2 regions of the Streptomyces sp. WMMB303 genome follow, and region 1 is predicted to be linked to the other one. Evidence: riboswitches for the same ligand, from Rfam matches in the RefSeq annotation. Region 1 holds a riboswitch; the other holds the start of a gene.
What was found. Region 1 has a riboswitch for S-adenosylmethionine ahead of P2424_RS07315 (aminotransferase class V-fold PLP-dependent enzyme). Riboswitches for the same ligand answer to the same signal wherever they lie in the genome.
Positions count from the first base shown of each region.

Region 2: another riboswitch for S-adenosylmethionine. It lies ahead of thrC (threonine synthase); the one in region 1 lies ahead of P2424_RS07315 (aminotransferase class V-fold PLP-dependent enzyme).

Region 1 is NZ_JARKIN010000001.1:1,611,232-1,619,574, reverse strand. It holds gene nirB (nitrite reductase large subunit NirB) at 1-2,462, shown strand, start outside; gene nirD (nitrite reductase small subunit NirD) at 2,459-2,827, shown strand; gene P2424_RS07320 (uroporphyrinogen-III synthase) at 2,830-4,032, shown strand; SAM riboswitch class IV at 4,253-4,371, shown strand; gene P2424_RS07315 (aminotransferase class V-fold PLP-dependent enzyme) at 4,549-5,985, shown strand; gene P2424_RS07310 (Lrp/AsnC ligand binding domain-containing protein) at 6,017-6,298, opposite strand; gene P2424_RS07305 (rhomboid family intramembrane serine protease) at 6,295-7,029, opposite strand; gene P2424_RS07300 (hypothetical protein) at 7,232-7,471, shown strand; gene P2424_RS07295 (NYN domain-containing protein) at 7,687-8,343, shown strand, end outside.
Region 2 is NZ_JARKIN010000001.1:3,050,172-3,058,514, reverse strand. It holds gene P2424_RS13625 (DUF3263 domain-containing protein) at 1-1, shown strand, start outside; gene otsB (trehalose-phosphatase) at 86-964, shown strand; gene P2424_RS13615 (trehalose-6-phosphate synthase) at 1,039-2,661, opposite strand; gene P2424_RS13610 (glucosyl-3-phosphoglycerate synthase) at 2,742-3,743, opposite strand; SAM riboswitch class I at 4,024-4,173, shown strand; gene thrC (threonine synthase) at 4,191-5,504, shown strand; gene P2424_RS13600 (MoaD/ThiS family protein) at 5,688-5,963, shown strand; gene P2424_RS13595 (cold-shock protein) at 6,483-6,686, shown strand; gene groL (chaperonin GroEL) at 7,064-8,343, shown strand, end outside.

The DNA.
Region 1 (8,343 bases):
GCTGGGAGATCACGGTGCTCGCCGAGGAGCACCGCCCGGCCTACGACCGGGTGGCCCTCTCCTCCTGTTTCGAAGGCGTCGACGAGAGCGCGCTGCGGCTGCCGGAACACGACCCCGGACGGGTCGGGCTGCGACTGGGCGACCCGGTGACGGCCCTCGACCGCGCCGCACGCACCGTACACACCGCCTCCGGCGCCCGGGTGCCCTACGACGCCCTGGTCCTGGCCACCGGATCGCGGCCGTTCGTCCCGCCGCTGCCCGGCGCCGAGGCCCCCGGCTGCCTCGTCTACCGCACCCTGGACGACATCGAGGACATCCGTGCCGCGGCAGCCGGGTCCGCGACCGGGCGGGCCGTCGTCGTCGGCGGCGGGCTGCTCGGTCTGGAGGCCGCCAACGCGCTCCGGCTGCTGGGCCTGACCACCCACGTCGTGGAACTCGCCCCGCACCTGATGGCCGTCCAGCTCGACGAGGGCGGCGGCGCACTGCTGGGCCGGATGGTGGGCGAACTGGGCGTGACCGTCCACACCGGCACCGGGACCCGCGGCGTCGCCACCCACGCGCGCACCGGAGCCGCCACCGGAGTGGAACTGACCGACGGCACCTTCCTGGAGAGCGACCTGGTCGTCTTCGCGGCCGGGGTGCGACCCCGCGACGAACTCGCCCGGGACGCGGGACTCCAGGTGGGGGAGCGCGGCGGAGTCGTGGTCGACGGAGCCTGCCGCTCCGTGACCGATCCGCGGGTGTGGGCCGTCGGCGAGGTCGCCTGCGTCGAGGGCCGCACCCTCGGGCTGGTCGCGCCCGGCTACGCCATGGCCGAGACGGTCGCCGACCGGCTGCTGGGCGGCGAAGCCGCGTTCCCCGGCGCCGACACCGCCACCCGGCTCAAGCTGCTCGGCGTCGGAGTGGCCTCCTTCGGCGACGCGCACGCCACCACCCCCGGTGCGCTGGAAGTCGTGCTCAACGACCCGGTCGCCGCCACCTATGGCAAGCTCGTCGTCTCCGACGACGCCAGGACCCTGCTCGGCGGCATCCTCGTCGGCGACACCTCCGGCTACCCGCTGCTGCGCCCCCTGGTCGGCAGCCTACTGCCCGCCGACCCGTCGGTGTTGCTGGCGCCGCAGTCCGAGGGCGGCGCGGGGGCACCTCCCGGCGGGGTCGGCGTCGCCGGACTGCCGGACAGCGCGCAGATCTGCAGCTGCCACGCCGTCACCAAGGATGAGCTGACCGAGGCCGTCACCGAACAGGGCTGCGCCGACGTTCCCGCGCTGAAGTCCTGCACCAAGGCGGGGACCGGCTGCGGCTCGTGCCTCCCCGCCCTCAAGCAGATCCTCGAAGCGGCCGGCGTCGAGCAGTCCACGGCGCTGTGCGAGCACTTCGACCACTCGCGCGCCGAGCTGTTCGAGATCGTCGCCGCCACCGGCATCACCACCTTCTCCCGGCTTGTGGCCGAACACGGCCGCGGCCGCGGCTGCGACGTGTGCAAGCCCGCCGTCGCCGCGATCCTCGCGTCTCGGGACAGCGGCACCCACATCCTGGACGGCGAACGCGGCGGACTCCAGGACACCAACGACCGCCACCTGGCCAACATGCAGCGCAACGGCACCTACTCCGTCGTACCCCGGGTGCCCGGCGGCGAGATCACCCCGGCCCGGCTCATCGTGCTGGGCGAGGTGGCCCGCGACTTCGGCCTCTACACCAAGATCACCGGTGGTCAGCGCATCGACCTGCTCGGCGCCCGGCTCGAGGAGCTTCCCGCCATCTGGCGTCGGCTCACCGACGCGGGCTTCGAGTCCGGGCATGCCTACGGCAAGGCCGTCCGCACGGTCAAATCCTGCGTCGGCTCGGCCTGGTGCCGCTACGGAGTCCAGGACTCGGTCGGCCTCGCCGTCGAACTGGAACTGCGCTACCGAGGGCTGCGCGCACCCCACAAGCTCAAGGCCGGTGTCTCCGGCTGCGCCCGCGAGTGCGCGGAGGCCCGAAGCAAGGACTTCGGCATCATCGCGACCGAACAAGGCTGGAACCTCTATGTCGGCGGCAACGGCGGCTTCACCCCACGACACGCCGAACTCCTCGCCACCGACCTGGACCACGACACCCTGGTGCGCACCATCGACCGGTTCCTGATGCTCTACATCCGCACCGCCGACCGCCTCCAGCGCACCGCCGCCTGGCTGGAATCCCTCGAAGGCGGCCTGGACCATCTGCGGGCCGTCGTCCTGGACGACTCGCTCGGCATCTGCGCCGACCTGGACGCCGCCATGGCACGGCACGTCGCCGACTACCGCGACGAGTGGCGCGGCGTCCTCGAGGACCCCGCCAAGCTCGCCCGCTTCACCTCCTTCGTCAACGCGCCCGGCACCCCCGACCCGGCGATCTCCTTCGCCGTCGAACGCGACCAGCCCGTCCCCGTGGACCTCGGACTGCCGGCCGCCCGCGCCGCAGCGGAGGTGAGCACCCGATGACCGGCGCCGCACCCGTCTGGACGGCGCTCTGCCCGCTGGACGCCCTCCCGGCCGACCAGGGACGCGCCGCACTGCTGCCGGACGGCACGGCCGTCGCCCTCTTCCGGCTGCACGGCGGCGAGCTCCACGCGCTGGGGAACCTCGACCCCTTCAGCGGGGCACCCGTCATCTGCCACGGCATCGTCGGCGACCGGGCCGGTGTCCCCGTCGTCACCGGCCCCCTCGGCAAGCAGACCTTCGAACTGGCGACCGGCCGCTGTCTGGAGGACGACACCGTCCGTCTCCCCGTCCACGACGTGCGGCTGACCGGCGGAGTGATCGAGGTCTCGGCCCGGCGAAATACGGTGGAAACGCTGGTCGGGTGAGTATGGAAGGCCCCCAGCGCCCAGATGAGGAATCGAGAGGAGACGCGGTGTCGGCACCTCGACCGTCGCGAAGCCGCACGGGGTCCGTTCCCCCGCTGGCGGGGTTCACCGTCGCGGTCACGGCCGCGCGCCGGGCCGAGGAGCTGGGTGCGCTGCTGGAGCGGCGCGGCGCCGAGGTCGTCCACGCACCCGCGCTGCGTATCGTCCCGCTCGCCGACGACGAGGAGTTGCGCGACGCCACCAAGGAACTGGTGGCCCGGCCGCCGCACGTGGCCGTCGCCACCACCGGCATCGGGTTCCGCGGCTGGATGGAGGCCGCCGACGGCTGGGGGGAGGGCGAGGCCCTGCGCGCCGCCCTCGCCCGGAGCGAGGTGCTGGCCCGTGGACCCAAGGCGTGCGGGGCGCTGCGCGCAGCCGGACTCCGCGAAGCCTGGTCCCCCGTCTCCGAGTCCTCCAGCGAAGTCCTCGAACGCCTGCTCGCCCGCGAGGACCTGGAGGGACTCCGCATTGCCGTCCAGCTCCACGGCGAACCGCTGCGGGACTTCCTCGACGCGCTGCGCGGCGCCGGCGCCGAGGTCGTGCCGGTGCCCGTGTACCGGTGGACGGGCCCCGTCGACCCCAACCCCCTCGACCGGCTCATCGACGCCGTCCTGGCAGGCGGCGTAAACGCCCTCACCTTCACCAGCGCTCTGGCCGCCGCCGGGCTCTACGCCCGCGCCGAGGAACACGGCGCCACCGAGGACCTGACCCGGGCGCTGCGCGACCGCACCCAGGTCGCCTGCGTCGGCCCGGTCACCGCCGCGCCCCTGCTCGCCCGGGACATCCCCGCCTACTGGCCCGAGCGGTTCCGGGTCGGCGCCCTCGTCCGGCTGTTGGGCGAGCGGCTGCCGGCCACCGCGCCGGTGCTGCCCGCGGCGGGACACACGCTGGAGGTGCGGGGCACCGCCGCCCTGCTCGACGGCGAACTGCGGCCGATCAGCCCGACGCCCATGGCCGTGCTGCGGGCGCTCGCGCGTCACCCCGGAGCGGTGGTTTCGTGCGCCGACCTGCTCGGGTGCCTGCCCGGCGGGGGAACCGACGAGCATGCCGTCGAGGCCGCCGTCGGGCGTCTCCGAGCGGCTCTCGGTGCGCCTTCTGTGGTGCAGACCGTCACCAAACGCGGGTACCGCATCGCCCTCGACCCCACCACGGCCTGCACCCCCTGACACGCCCCCGCCCCGGGGGACGGTCGGGGCCGCGCCCCGACTTCCGCGGGGTGCCCCCGTCGGTTGCCTTCCTGGTGCGGCGCCGACACGGCCCCTCGGCGGCAGGCGAGAATCAGGGGGGTGCCCCCACAACGCGGCGCATCCCGCGGAGAGGGGAACCGACCCCGCGAAGACGCCCCCCGGCGAGGGGAGTCGCGGGGGTGTGGCATACTCCCTCGCAGGTCACGAGCGACAGCGAGAAAGGCCCCGGCCCGCTGTCCGGCAACCCTCCGTCCGTGGCGGGGTGCCCCGGGTGATGACCAGGCCGTAGGACAGCAAGGTCTGCGGCAAGCGCGGATCCCTCACGCCAGGGGTCCTGGTCTTCGAGGGAGTCCTCCGTGAGCAAGCGAATGCGCTAGGGCCGACGGGTAGTACCGCAGCACCGAACACCCGTTTCCGGCCCCCTTCTGACGTTCTGTCATGTTTCGCCGCGCCGTCAGGCGCCCCTTTGCGCTCACCCCGTCCGGAGGTCCCGCCATGCCGTTCACCGCACCTTTTGCACCGGTTTCTGATTCCTGTACCGAGGGGTCCGCCCCGCTTCCCGTTCTGGGCCGCGACGTCCGCGTGCCGCTGGTCACCGGTGGGGAGGTGACCTACGGAGCGCTGGACTACGCGGCGAGCGCGCCCGCGCTGCAGCGGGTGTGGGACGACGTGGCGGCGTACGCGCCGTACTACGGCAGCGTGCACCGGGGCGCGGGCCACCTCTCGCAACTGTCGACGGACCTGTTCGAACAGAGCAGGCGGACCGTCGCCGAGTTCCTCGGTTGCCGCGAGGGCGACCAGGTCGTCTTCACCCGGGCGACGACCGATTCGCTCAACCTGCTGGCGGGGGCGCTGCCGGCCGGCACCCGGGTGTTCGTCTTCGAGACCGAGCACCATGCCGCGCTGCTGCCGTGGCGGGCCCACGAAGTGACGTATCTGGACGCGCCCCGCTCGCCCGGACAGGCGGTCGCCACGCTGGAGTCGGCGCTGCACGCCGCGCCGGCCGGGCCCAAGCTGGTCTGCGTGACCGGCGCGTCGAACGTGACGGGCGAGGTGTGGCCGGTGCGTGAGCTCGCCCGCGCCGCCCACCGGCACGGGGCCCGCCTGGTCCTGGACGCGGCGCAGCTCGCCCCGCACCGGCCGGTCAGCCTGGCGGAGCTGGAGGCGGACTGGGTGGCCTTCTCGGGGCACAAGCTGTACGCGCCGTTCGGCGCCGGGGTGCTGGCGGGCCGCGCCGACTGGCTGAGCGCGGCGGAGCCGTATCTGGCGGGCGGGGGCGCCAGTCGCCGCGTGGTCCGCGCCGCGGACGGCGGCGTGGACGCCGAATGGCACACCACTGCGGCCCGCCACGAGGCCGGTTCGCCCAACGTCATCGGCGCGTACGCCGTCGCCTCCGCCTGCCGGGCGCTGGCCGAGACCGGGTTCGACCGCCTCGTGGCGCGGGAGGAGGAGCTGCTGGCCCGGCTCGTCGGCGGGCTGGCGGAGCTGCCCGGGGTGCGGATTCTCTCGCTGTTCGGCGAGGACGCCGACCGGGTGGGGGTGGTCTCCTTCGTCGTCGAGGGATGGAGCAGCTCGCACTTCGCGGCGGCGCTCTCCGCCGAGTACGGGATCGGGGTCCGCGACGGGCTCTTCTGCGCCCATCCGCTGCTGCGCGCTCTGCTCGGCCGGCGGGGAGACGCGCCCGGCGAGTGCGGCGCGCCCGGGTCGGCGTCCGGCGGGCCGGCCGGCTCCTCGGCCGGCGAGGCGCCCGCGCTCGACGCGATCCGGGTCAGCTTCGGCGCCGGGACGCCGGACGAGCATGTGGACCGGTTCGTCACCGCTGTGCGGGAGCTGGTGCGGGACGGTGCGCGCTGGACCTACCGTACGGAAGGCGGCCGCTGCGTCCCGGAGCCCGCGGCCGTACCGCGGGCGCCGGTCGGGCGGGACCGCTGACTTTCCGGCCCGCCGCCGGAGGCGGGCCGGCTCAGGCGTCCAGGCCGATGGCGAAGGCCGACTCGAGGTCGTGCTGGGAATAGGTGCGGAAGGCGATGTGGGTCTCGGTGGATTCCACGCCGGGCACCTTGCTGATCCGGCCGGGGATGATGTCGGCGAGGTCGTCGTGCTGGGCGACGCGGACCATGGCGATCAGATCGTGTGCACCGGTGACCGAGTAGACCTCGCTGACGCCTTCGATGGCGGCGATCTGCTCGGCGATCTCGGGGATGCGGTCGGTGCTCGTCCGGATGAGGACGATGGAAGTGATCACGGTGGGGTCTCTCCCTCGGACGCCGGGGTTGGCCCGGCCACTCTAGCCCGGCGGTGGTGGAGCCAGGCGGACAGGAAGCCCAGCGTGAATCCGGCCACGTGGGCCAGGTAGGCGATGCCGGGCCCGTCCGCGTCCTGCCGGGCGGCCGGCCACTGCAGGGTCAGCCAGAAGAGCAGCACCGCCCAGGCCGGGAAGCGCAGCGGCAGGAAGAAGAGGAAGGGGAAGACGCTCGTCACCCGGGTACGCGGGTGCAGGCAGAGGAAGGCGCCCAGCACCGCGGAGATCGCTCCGGAGGCGCCGACCAGCGTCTCGTCCGAGACCGGGTGGGCCGCCGCGTAGCAGAGCATCGCCGCGTAGCCGGTGCCCAGATAGAAGAGAAGGAAGCGCAGCGGGCCCATCCGCCGCTCGACCGGGCCGCCGAAGACGAAGAGGAACAGGAGGTTGCCCAGCAGATGCAGCCAGTTCGCGTGCAGGAACAGCGCGGTCAGCGGGGTCGGCAGCGGACGCAGGGCGCCGCTGAACAGCGTGCGGGGCACCACGCCCCACCGGCGGAGATAGGCCGCCCTGACCTCCTCCAGCGCCTGCCCCGTACCGTGGGAGGGGAGGAGGCCGGAGGCCGGTCCGGCGAGGAAGACCAGGCAGCAGCAGCCGATCAGGGCGTAGGTGACCAGGGGGCGCGGCTCCGCGCCGCGGTCCGGGTGCCGGATGTCGGCGGGGCCGGTGCCGTCCATGAGCGGATCATGACGCCTCGCTCCCCGGGCATGCTCCTCGACACACGCGGGGGCACGCGGACGGTCCTAGGCCGTAGGGTTTACGGGACGTGACCCTGCGCCGCGTATCCGTGATGATCCGCGGCACGGCGGCACTGACCAGTGCCGACCAGCACCACCAGCACCGACCAGTACCGACTCTTCAGGAAACGAGGACGAGAAGATGGCGGTCCCCACGCCCACGGACGAGACCCGCTGGCGCTGCACGCTGTGCGGCAACCTCACCCGGTTCGACGTGACGCGTTCCAGCAAGGTGGTCGAGTACGTCCATCTGGACCTGGCCGGCGCCCCGGCGGTCGAGGAGCAGGAGGTGCTCAGTGAGAGCATCGAGTCCGTGCGCTGCAGATGGTGCAATGCCGTGGATCAGGTCGAACTGGTGGACCGGCCCAGCGCTCAGGTATAGGGCTCAGGTCCCAGAGACGGCAGGTGTGACCGGTGGAGGAACGGACGGGCGGCGACCGACGGCTGCCGGACCCGGCTGCCGGGGAGGGAGCCGGGCCCGCTGCCCGGGCGGCCGCCGAGGATCCCGCGGCCCCTGCGGGCCCGGACCCCGCCGAGCCCCGCTCCGCCGCTCCGGCTCCGGGCGCCGCCCCGGAGCCGGGCCCGGGCGCGGAGCCGGTGTCGGATCCCGGCGCGCGCCCGGATGCCGAGCCGGAGAGCCTGGAGCGCCCGCTGCCGGAGAAGGTGCGGCGTCGGGTGGTCGGTTTCACCGGGGACGCACTCGGCGGTCTGACCGTCGCCGAACTGCCGCCCCCGCTGCGGCAGTACGCCCGCTTCACCCCGCAGCGTCGCGCCAAGTTCGGCGGCAACGCCATGGCCGCGGCGCTGGAGAGCGACGCCGTCTTCCGGCAGCGCATCGCCTCCCGGGTGCGGGAGCAGTTCCCGGAGCTGGCGGGCGCGCTCGACGAGGGCACGCCGCCGCCGGCCGCCGACCCGGTGGATGTGGCGGCCGCGGCCTACGTGCTGCGGCCCTCCGGCTGGGCCAAGCTGGTGGCGGCGGCGGGCGAGGAGGCCCAGCGGGCGCAGGCCGAACGCGCGGGTGAGGAGGCCCAGCGCGAACTCTCCCAGTTGCGCGAGGAGCTCTCCCAGGCCAGGGGAGCCGCTCGGGACGAGGCCGAGCGCGGCCGCCGCGAGCAGGAGGCGCTGCGCAAGGAGCTGGACGGCACGCAGCGCAAGCTGCGCAGCGCGCAGGCGGATGTGCGCCGCCGGGAGGCGTCGCTGCGCAAGCTGCAGGAGGAGCTGGACGGGGTGCGCGCGTCGGCGGGCACCGAGAAG
Region 2 (8,343 bases), 1.4 Mb from region 1:
AGGCCCCGGAGCCCGGACCCGCCGGCGGCCACGGAACCCGGCCGACCCGCGGGCCCGGCCCCCGCCCGCTCGCTAAGGTGCGAACATGTCGCTTCCGCAGCCTTCCGCGCATCCACCGCTGCCCGAACCCGACACGGAGGCGGGGCGCGCCGGGCTCGCCGCCGTCCGCGCCGACCCCGCCCGCACCGTGCTCGCGCTCGACTTCGACGGAACCCTCGCACCCATCGTCGGCGATCCGCGGGACGCCCGGGCGCACCCCGAGGCGGTCCCCGCGCTGGCGCGGCTCGCCCCGCGGCTGGCCGGCGTCGCCGTGATCACCGGCCGCCCGGCGGCGGAAGCCGTACGGTACGGCGGCCTCGACGGCGCCGCCGGACTGGAGGGGCTCACCGTCCTGGGCGGCTACGGGGCCGAGCGGTGGGACGCGGCGGATCCGGTCGTCCGCGCCCCCGAACCACCCGCCGGAGTGGCCGCGGTACGGGCCGAACTCCCCGGGCTGCTGCGCGAGTCCGAGGCGCCGGAGGGCACCTGGACGGAGGACAAGGGCCGGGCGCTCGCCGTGCACACCCGGCGCGCCGCCTCGCCCGACGAAGCCCTCGAGCTGCTGCGGGAGCCGCTGTACGCGCTGGCCGAGCGGCACGGACTCGTGGTGGAGCCGGGCCGCATGGTGCTCGAACTCCGGCCGCCGGGCGCCGACAAGGGCGCAGCCCTCACCGGCTTCGTCCGCGAGCGGTCCGCCACCGCCGTCGTCTACGCCGGTGACGACCGCGGCGACCTGCCCGCCTACGCCGCTGTCGCGGCCCTGCGCGCCGAGGGCGTACCGGGACTGCTGCTCTACAGCGCACCCGAGGCGGCGGCCGAGGCGGTTCCCGAACTGCGCGACGGTGCGGACGTCCGGGTCCCCGGCCCGGCCGGACTGGTGGCCTGGCTGCGGGCGTTGGCGGACGGAATCCAGTCCCCGCGCTGACCGCGGACACCGCCCGGCTGCCACCACCCGGCGGCCCCGCGCGGACCGGGAGTCCGGCGGGGCGTGGGCGGGGGTCAGCCGGGCAGCGCCTCCAACTGGTCGAGGAACCAGCGGGCGGGCGGCCGGGAGGTGGCGGTCGCGGCCAGCCGGCGGGTCCGCTCCGCGCGGTCGGCCGGATCCGCCTCCAGCGCGGTGCGGAGGGCGGCCGCCGTCTCCCGCACATCGAACGGGTTCACGGACAGCACGTCGGGCGCCAGTTCCTCGTGCGCACCCGCCTCCCGGGAGAGCACCAGCGCACAGCCCGCGTCCGAGACCACGGGAACCTCCTTGGCCACCAGATTCATCCCGTCCCGCACCGGGTTCACCAGCGCGACGTCCGCCATCCGGTAGGCGGCCAGCGACCTCGCGAAGTCGTCCTTCACATGCAGCACGACCGGCGTCCAGCCATCGGTGCCGAACTCCCGGTTGATCTCCTCGGCGACCCGGCTCACCTCGGCCGTGTAGTCCCGGTACACGGCGAGGTCCTGCCGCGAGGGGTAGGCGAACGCGAGGTGGACGACGCGCTCACGCCACTCGGGGCGGTCGGCCAGCAGCCGCCGGTACGCGTACAGGCCCCGGACGATGTTCTTGGACAGCTCGGTGCGGTCCACCCGGACCAGAACCCGGCGCGGGGCCCCGTCGGGGCCGGTGCCCACCTGGTCGCGCAACTGCGCCAGCCGGTCGGCGACGTCGCTCCGGTGCGCCCGCTCGCGCAGGAAGTCGCCGTTCGCACCGAGCGGATGCACCCCGATACGCGTCGTGCGGCCCTCGTACGTCACCGTCAGCGAGAAGTCCTCCGGCGCCGCGCCATCCGACGAGGCGTCCCGCGGTGCGGAGTCGTGCGGCGAGGCGTCCGCCCGCGGGGAGCCGCCGCCCTCGACCGCGGCGCCCAGCACCCGCGCACAGCACTCGGCGAACAGCCGGGCCCAGCGCGCGGTCAGGAACGCGGTCCGGTCGGCGCCGAGCATGCCGCGCAGCACCTGCGCGGCGACGTCGTCCGGGAGCAGCCGGAAGTAGTCGGCGGGCGCCCACGGCGTGTGCGAGAAGTGGCCGATCCGCAGGTCGGGGCGGCGTGCGCGGAGCATGCCGGGGACCAGTGCGAGGTGGTAGTCCTGCACCAGGACGGCGGCACCGTCGTCGGCCTCCTGCGCCAGCGCGTCCGCGAAAGCGGCGTTGTACGCCTCGTAACCGGCCCACTGGCCGCTGAAGTCCTGGTCGAAGACGGGCTCCAGCGGCGTGTGGTACAGCATGTGATGGGTGAACCACAGTACGGAGTTGGCGACGCCGTGGTAGGCCGCCTCGAAGGTGTCGGCGGGGATGTCCAGCATCCGCACCGGCTGCCCGCCGGTGTCCCCGGTGTCCAGTCGTCCCCGCGCCGCCCGGGCCGCCTCGCGGTCGCCGTCGCCGAGTGCGGCGCACACCCACAGCGCGTCCGCCTCCGGACCGATGGCCGACAGTCCGGACACCAGCCCGCCGCCGCCGCGCCTGGCGGAGAGCGTGCCGTCCTCCGCGCGCGTGTAGGACGCCGGGCCGCGGTTGGACGCCACCAGCACCCGCGCCGAGCCTCCCCCCGTCTGCGGCGCTCCGGGGGTCTCCTGTGCTGCCCGCGCTCCTGCTGCCTGCGGTGATGCTCCGGACGGTGTTCCTCCAGCGGCCATGCCGCGAGCCTAGCCGCCGCCGAAACCGCTCAAACGTGCCCGTCGGCCCCGGAACACGGACAGGGGTACCCCCGCACCGGTCAGGCCGCCATCCGCTGCCCGTACTCGGGCACGGTGCGCATCGGCGGGCGCTCCTCGACGTCCACCAGGTGGCCGCGGGGGACGAAGCATCCCGTACCGTCCCGCTCGAACTGGGTCAGCGCCGTGCCGCCCGACAGCGCCTCGATCCCGCTGCGCGCGCCGTCCACCGTCGCCGGGCCCCGGGCGATGCGGCGCTCGGCCGCCGCGTGGATGGCGGTCGCCATCCGGCCGAGCGCCTGCCCGTCCTGGTTGCGGTGCAGCCGGACCCCCACGTCGACCTGGGCCAGCGCGTCCAGCCCCAGCAGTTCCAGGGTGTCGACCAGCAGCGCCAGCTCCACTCCGTAGCCCACCGGGAACGGCAGCCGCTCCAGCAGCGAACGGCGCGCCGCGTACTCGCCGCCCAGCGGCTGGACGAGGCCGGCCAGCCGGGGCCAGTGCAGATTCAGCAGCGGACGCGCCACCAGTTCGGTCACCCGCCCGCCGCCCGCCGGGCTGTCCCGCAGCGGCCGGTCGTACATCGCCTTGACCAGGTGCACGTCCGGTTCGGTCAGCAGCGGCCCGACGATGCCGGTGACGAAGTCCGGTGAGAATTCGCGCAGGTCGGCGTCGACGAAGCAGACGATGTCGCCGCTGGTCGCCAGCAGGGAACGCCACAGCACCTCGCCCTTGCCGGGGCGGGGCGGCAGCCTGGGCAGCACCTCGTCCCGGTGCACCACCTCGGCCCCCGCGGCCGCGGCGACCTCGGCGGTCCGGTCGGTGGAGCCGGAGTTCATCACGATCAGCTCGTCGACCAGCGCGGTCCCGGTGCCGGGGTGCGGTGTGGCCAGGTCGCGGCGGATCACCGAGACGATGTCGCCGACGGTGGCCTCCTCGTCGAGCGCGGGCAGCACCACGCTGACGGTGGTGCCGGTGCGCCGCTTGGCCGCCAGCAGGTTCTCCAGGGGCCGGTCCGCGACACGCCAGGAACGGCGCCGCAGCCAGCGGCCCACTTCATCGAGCACGTGCGCGCCTTCCTGTAGTCGGGCTGGTCGGATCCGTGGTCGGGCTGGTCGGGCGGTCCGGTGAGTCGGTGGCGGGGCGGGCCGGTAGCGCCCGGCGGTACCGTTACCGCCCCCGGACCGGGGAGGACGGGCAGTGGAAGATCCATCTCGCGGTTCGGACGTCCCCCTCAAGCGTGACCGCCGTCGGTTACAGTCTTGAACAACGCAGGTGACCTCCGCATCTCGGGGGCGCCGCGACACAAACGCCCGGGCGGCTGTCGGCCGCCCGTAGCCATAGTGCAGCTCATCCAGAGGGGCAGAGGGAACGGCCCGTTGAAGCCCCGGCAACCATCCCGCGATCCGCGCGTACGCGGACTCAACGGCGAGACCGCCTCGTGGGGACGGTGCCAATTCCGGCCCGTGACGAGATACGCCACGGGGAAGATGAGGAGAAAGGGCCTCGCCTCCATGGCTGTGCAGACAGTTGCAGCGAACAGCACCACCTCCACCGGCACCGCCGGAAGCACCCCCTACGACCTCGGCGCCGCAGTGGCCCTCTCCTGCCGTGAGTGCGGCACCCGCACCGAGCTGGGCCCCAGCTTCGTGTGCCTGGAGTGTTTCGGTCCGCTGGAAGTGGCCTACGAGCTCCCCTCCGGTGACCCGGAGGAGCTGCGGCGGCGCATCGCCGCCGGGCCCGCCTCGATGTGGCGCTACGCGCCGCTGCTGCCGGTGCCTGCCGACGTCGCCGAGAAGCCGAACCTGAACCCCGGCCTCACCCAGCTGGTGAAGGCCGACCGGCTCGCCGCCGAACTGGGCGTGACCGGCGGCCTCTACGTCAAGGACGACTCCGGCAACCCGACCCACTCCTTCAAGGACCGCCCGGTCGCCATTGCCCTGGAGGCGGCGCGCGCCTTCGGGTTCAGCACCCTCTCCTGCTCCTCGACCGGCAACCTGGCCGGGGCGGTCGGCGCCGCCGCCGCCCGGGCCGGACTGCGTTCGTGCGTGTTCATCCCGGACGGGCTGGAGCAGTCCAAGGTGGTGATGGCCGCGATCTACGGCGGCGAGCTCGTCGCGATCGACGGCACCTACGACGACGTGAACCGCTTCTGCTCCGAACTCATCGGCGACCCGCTGGGCGAGGGCTGGGGCTTCACGAACGTCAATCTGCGGCCGTTCTACGCCGAGGGCTCGAAGTCCCTGGCGTACGAGATCTGCGAGCAGCTCGGCTGGCAGCTTCCCGACCAGCTCGTCATCCCCGTCGCCTCCGGCTGCCAGCTCGTGAAGATCGACAAGGGGCTGCGGGAGCTGATCCGGCTCGGCCTCGTCGAGGACAAGCCGTACCGCATCTACGCCGCGCAGGCCGAGGGCTGCTCGCCGGTGTCCCGCGCGTACAAGGACGGCACCGGTGCCGTCCGGCCGGTCAAGCAGCCGGACACCATCGCCAAGTCGCTGGCCATCGGGGACCCGGCGGACGGGCCGTACGTGGTCGACATCTGCACGCGCACGGGCGGCGCCGCCGACGACGTGAACGACGCCGAGATCGTGGAGTCGATCTCGCTGCTCGCCCGGACCGAAGGGGTGTTCGCGGAGACGGCCGGGGGCGTCACGCTGGGCGTGACCCGCAAGCTGATCGAGTCCGGTGCCATCGACCCGACGCTCACGACGGTCGTCCTGAATACCGGCGACGGACTCAAGACCCTCGACGCCGTGGCCGCCACGGCGCGGCCCACCGCCGTGATCCGCCCCAACCTGGCCGCCTTCCGCGAGGCCGGTCTGGCCTGACCGGGGTCTCCCGGGGCGTGCGGCGCCCCGGGAGCACCGCGGCGCCTCGAGGGCCGCGGGCCTCGCACGCCCGCGGCGCCCCGAACGGCTGAAATCCGCCCCCCGGTGTTTGCCCGGTGTTCCGCACCGGGAGTGCCGGAGCGGGCCCCTGGGACGCGTCCCCTACACGTGAGGAAGATCGACATGAGCGTCAACGTCCGGATCCCCACCATCCTCCGCACCTACACGGGCGGTCGGGCCGAGGTCAGCGCCGAGGGCGGGACCCTCGCCGAGGTGCTGGCGGACCTGGAGAAGAACCACACGGGCATCTCCGCCCGTGTCCTGGACGACGCCGGGAAGCTGCGCCGCTTCGTCAACGTCTACGTCAACGACGACGACGTCCGCTTCGAACAGGGGTTGCAGACCCCCACCCCGGACGGCACCGGGGTCTCCATCATTCCGGCGGTCGCCGGCGGCTGACCGGTCGGTCGCCCGCTCGCCCGTCGGATCGGTCCGTCCGCCGCCGGCCGGCCGAGTTCCGCACCACCGCTCGCCAGCAGGGCCTACGGCACGGGGTCGCCCTCTCCGAAGGGAAACGGAGGGGGCGATTCCGTGTTTCGGGAGGCGGTAGAGTGACGGGAGTTCCCCCACCCGGCACCCGCCGACCGCCGCACGGACCGCGTCGGGCACGGCCGCGGACGGGACGGCGCCGCGATGACAACGGGACAAGTTACGGTCGAAAACCGGACGGTAATTGTCGCGAAGACTCCAAATGTCTGGCCCGACTTGCCCTGCTTCAGGCCCAGTTGAGGCTTATTTCCGATCAGCCGTGCCCAGAATTCTCGTCCGATTGACCTGTTGCACAGGGCGTCCGTGCAGATACATTCAGCGGCGGTCGACGCGTTCCGGCGCACGCCCCCGCTTGCTCATGGGGGTGAGGTCTGACCCGGGTTCGCGAAGTGCGGGCTCGCGCAAGGGCCAGTAATAGGGGAGTTAGGAATGGCTCAGGGCACCGTCAAGTGGTTCAACGCGGAGAAGGGGTACGGCTTCATCGCGGTCGACGGTGGTGCGGACGTGTTCGTCCACTACAGCGCGATCCAGATGGACGGTTACCGCACTCTCGACGAAGGGCAGCGGGTCGAGTTCGAGATTTCGCAGGGTCAGAAGGGGCCGCAGGCGGACATGGTCCGCGTGACCGGCTGAGTGTCGCCGGACTGCGCAGAGCTGCAGACACAGCGGAGAAGGGGTCGCGCCCGAGGGTGCGGCCCCTTCTCCGCTGTCTGCTGTCCGCTGTCCCTCGTCCGCCGTCCGTGGGGCTCGCGCCCCCGGGTCACCCGACCGCCACCCCACCCGGAGACGGCTTCGCCGTCGCTTGCACTCTCCATGCCCGAGTGCTAATCATTGGGTTAGCACTCTGCGAGTGAGAGTGACAAAGAAGGACCGGGTCGGTGAGGCCGCAGCCGGGTGGGGAAGGAACCGCCGGGTCTCAGGCCGTCCGTCGCGGGCGCCACGCGGTCCGGAGCAATCCAACCCTCCCCTTGCGCTCGACGCATGGGGGAAGCCAGGGAGGACCAACCCACATGGCCAAGATCATCGCCTTTGACGAGGAGGCGCGGCGCGGTCTTGAGCGTGGCATGAACCAGCTTGCCGACGCCGTCAAGGTCACGCTCGGCCCCAAGGGCCGCAACGTCGTTCTGGAGAAGAAGTGGGGCGCCCCCACGATCACCAACGACGGTGTCTCCATCGCCAAGGAGATCGAGCTCGAGGACTCCTACGAGAAGATCGGCGCCGAGCTGGTCAAGGAGGTCGCCAAGAAGACGGACGACGTCGCCGGTGACGGCACGACGACCGCCACCGTGCTCGCCCAGGCGCTGGTCCGCGAGGGTCTGCGCAACGTCGCCGCGGGTGCCAACCCGATGGCCCTCAAGCGCGGTATCGAGCAGGCCACCGAGGCTGTCTCCGCCGCTCTGCTGGAGCAGGCGAAGGACGTGGAGACCAAGGAGCAGATCGCCTCCACCGCCTCCATCTCCGCGGCCGACACCCAGATCGGTGAGCTGATCGCCGAGGCTATGGACAAGGTCGGCAAGGAAGGCGTCATCACCGTCGAGGAGTCGCAGACCTTCGGGCTCGAGCTGGAGCTCACCGAGGGCATGCGCTTCGACAAGGGCTACATCTCCGCCTACTTCGCCACCGACATGGAGCGCATGGAGGCGGAGCTCGAGGACCCCTACATCCTCATCGTCAACTCCAAGATCAGCAACGTGAAGGACCTCCTTCCGCTGCTGGAGAAGGTCATGCAGTCGGGCAAGCCGCTGCTGATCATCGCGGAGGACGTCGAGGGCGAGGCCCTGTCCACGCTGGTCGTCAACAAGATCCGCGGCACCTTCAAGTCCGTCGCCGTCAAGGCCCCGGGCTTCGGCGACCGCCGCAAGGCGATGCTCAACGACATCGCCATCCTCACCGGCGGTCAGGTCATCTCCGAGGAGGTCGGCCTCAAGCTGGAGAACGCGGGCCTCGACCTGCTGGGCCGGGCGCGCAAGGTCCAGATCACCAAGGACGAGACCACCATCGTCGACGGTGCGGGCGACAGCGACCAGGTCGCCGGCCGGGTCAACCAGATCCGCGCCGAGATCGAGAACAGCGACTCGGACTACGACCGCGAGAAGCTCCAGGAGCGACTGGCCAAGCTGGCCGGCGGCGTGGCCGTCATCAAGGCCGGTGCCGCCACCGAGGTCGAGCTCAAGGAGCGCAAGCACCGCATCGAGGACGCCGTCCGCAACGCGAAGGCGGCCGTCGAGGAGGGCATCGTCGCCGGCGGTGGCGTCGCCCTGCTGCAGGCTTCCTCGGTCTTCGAGAAGCT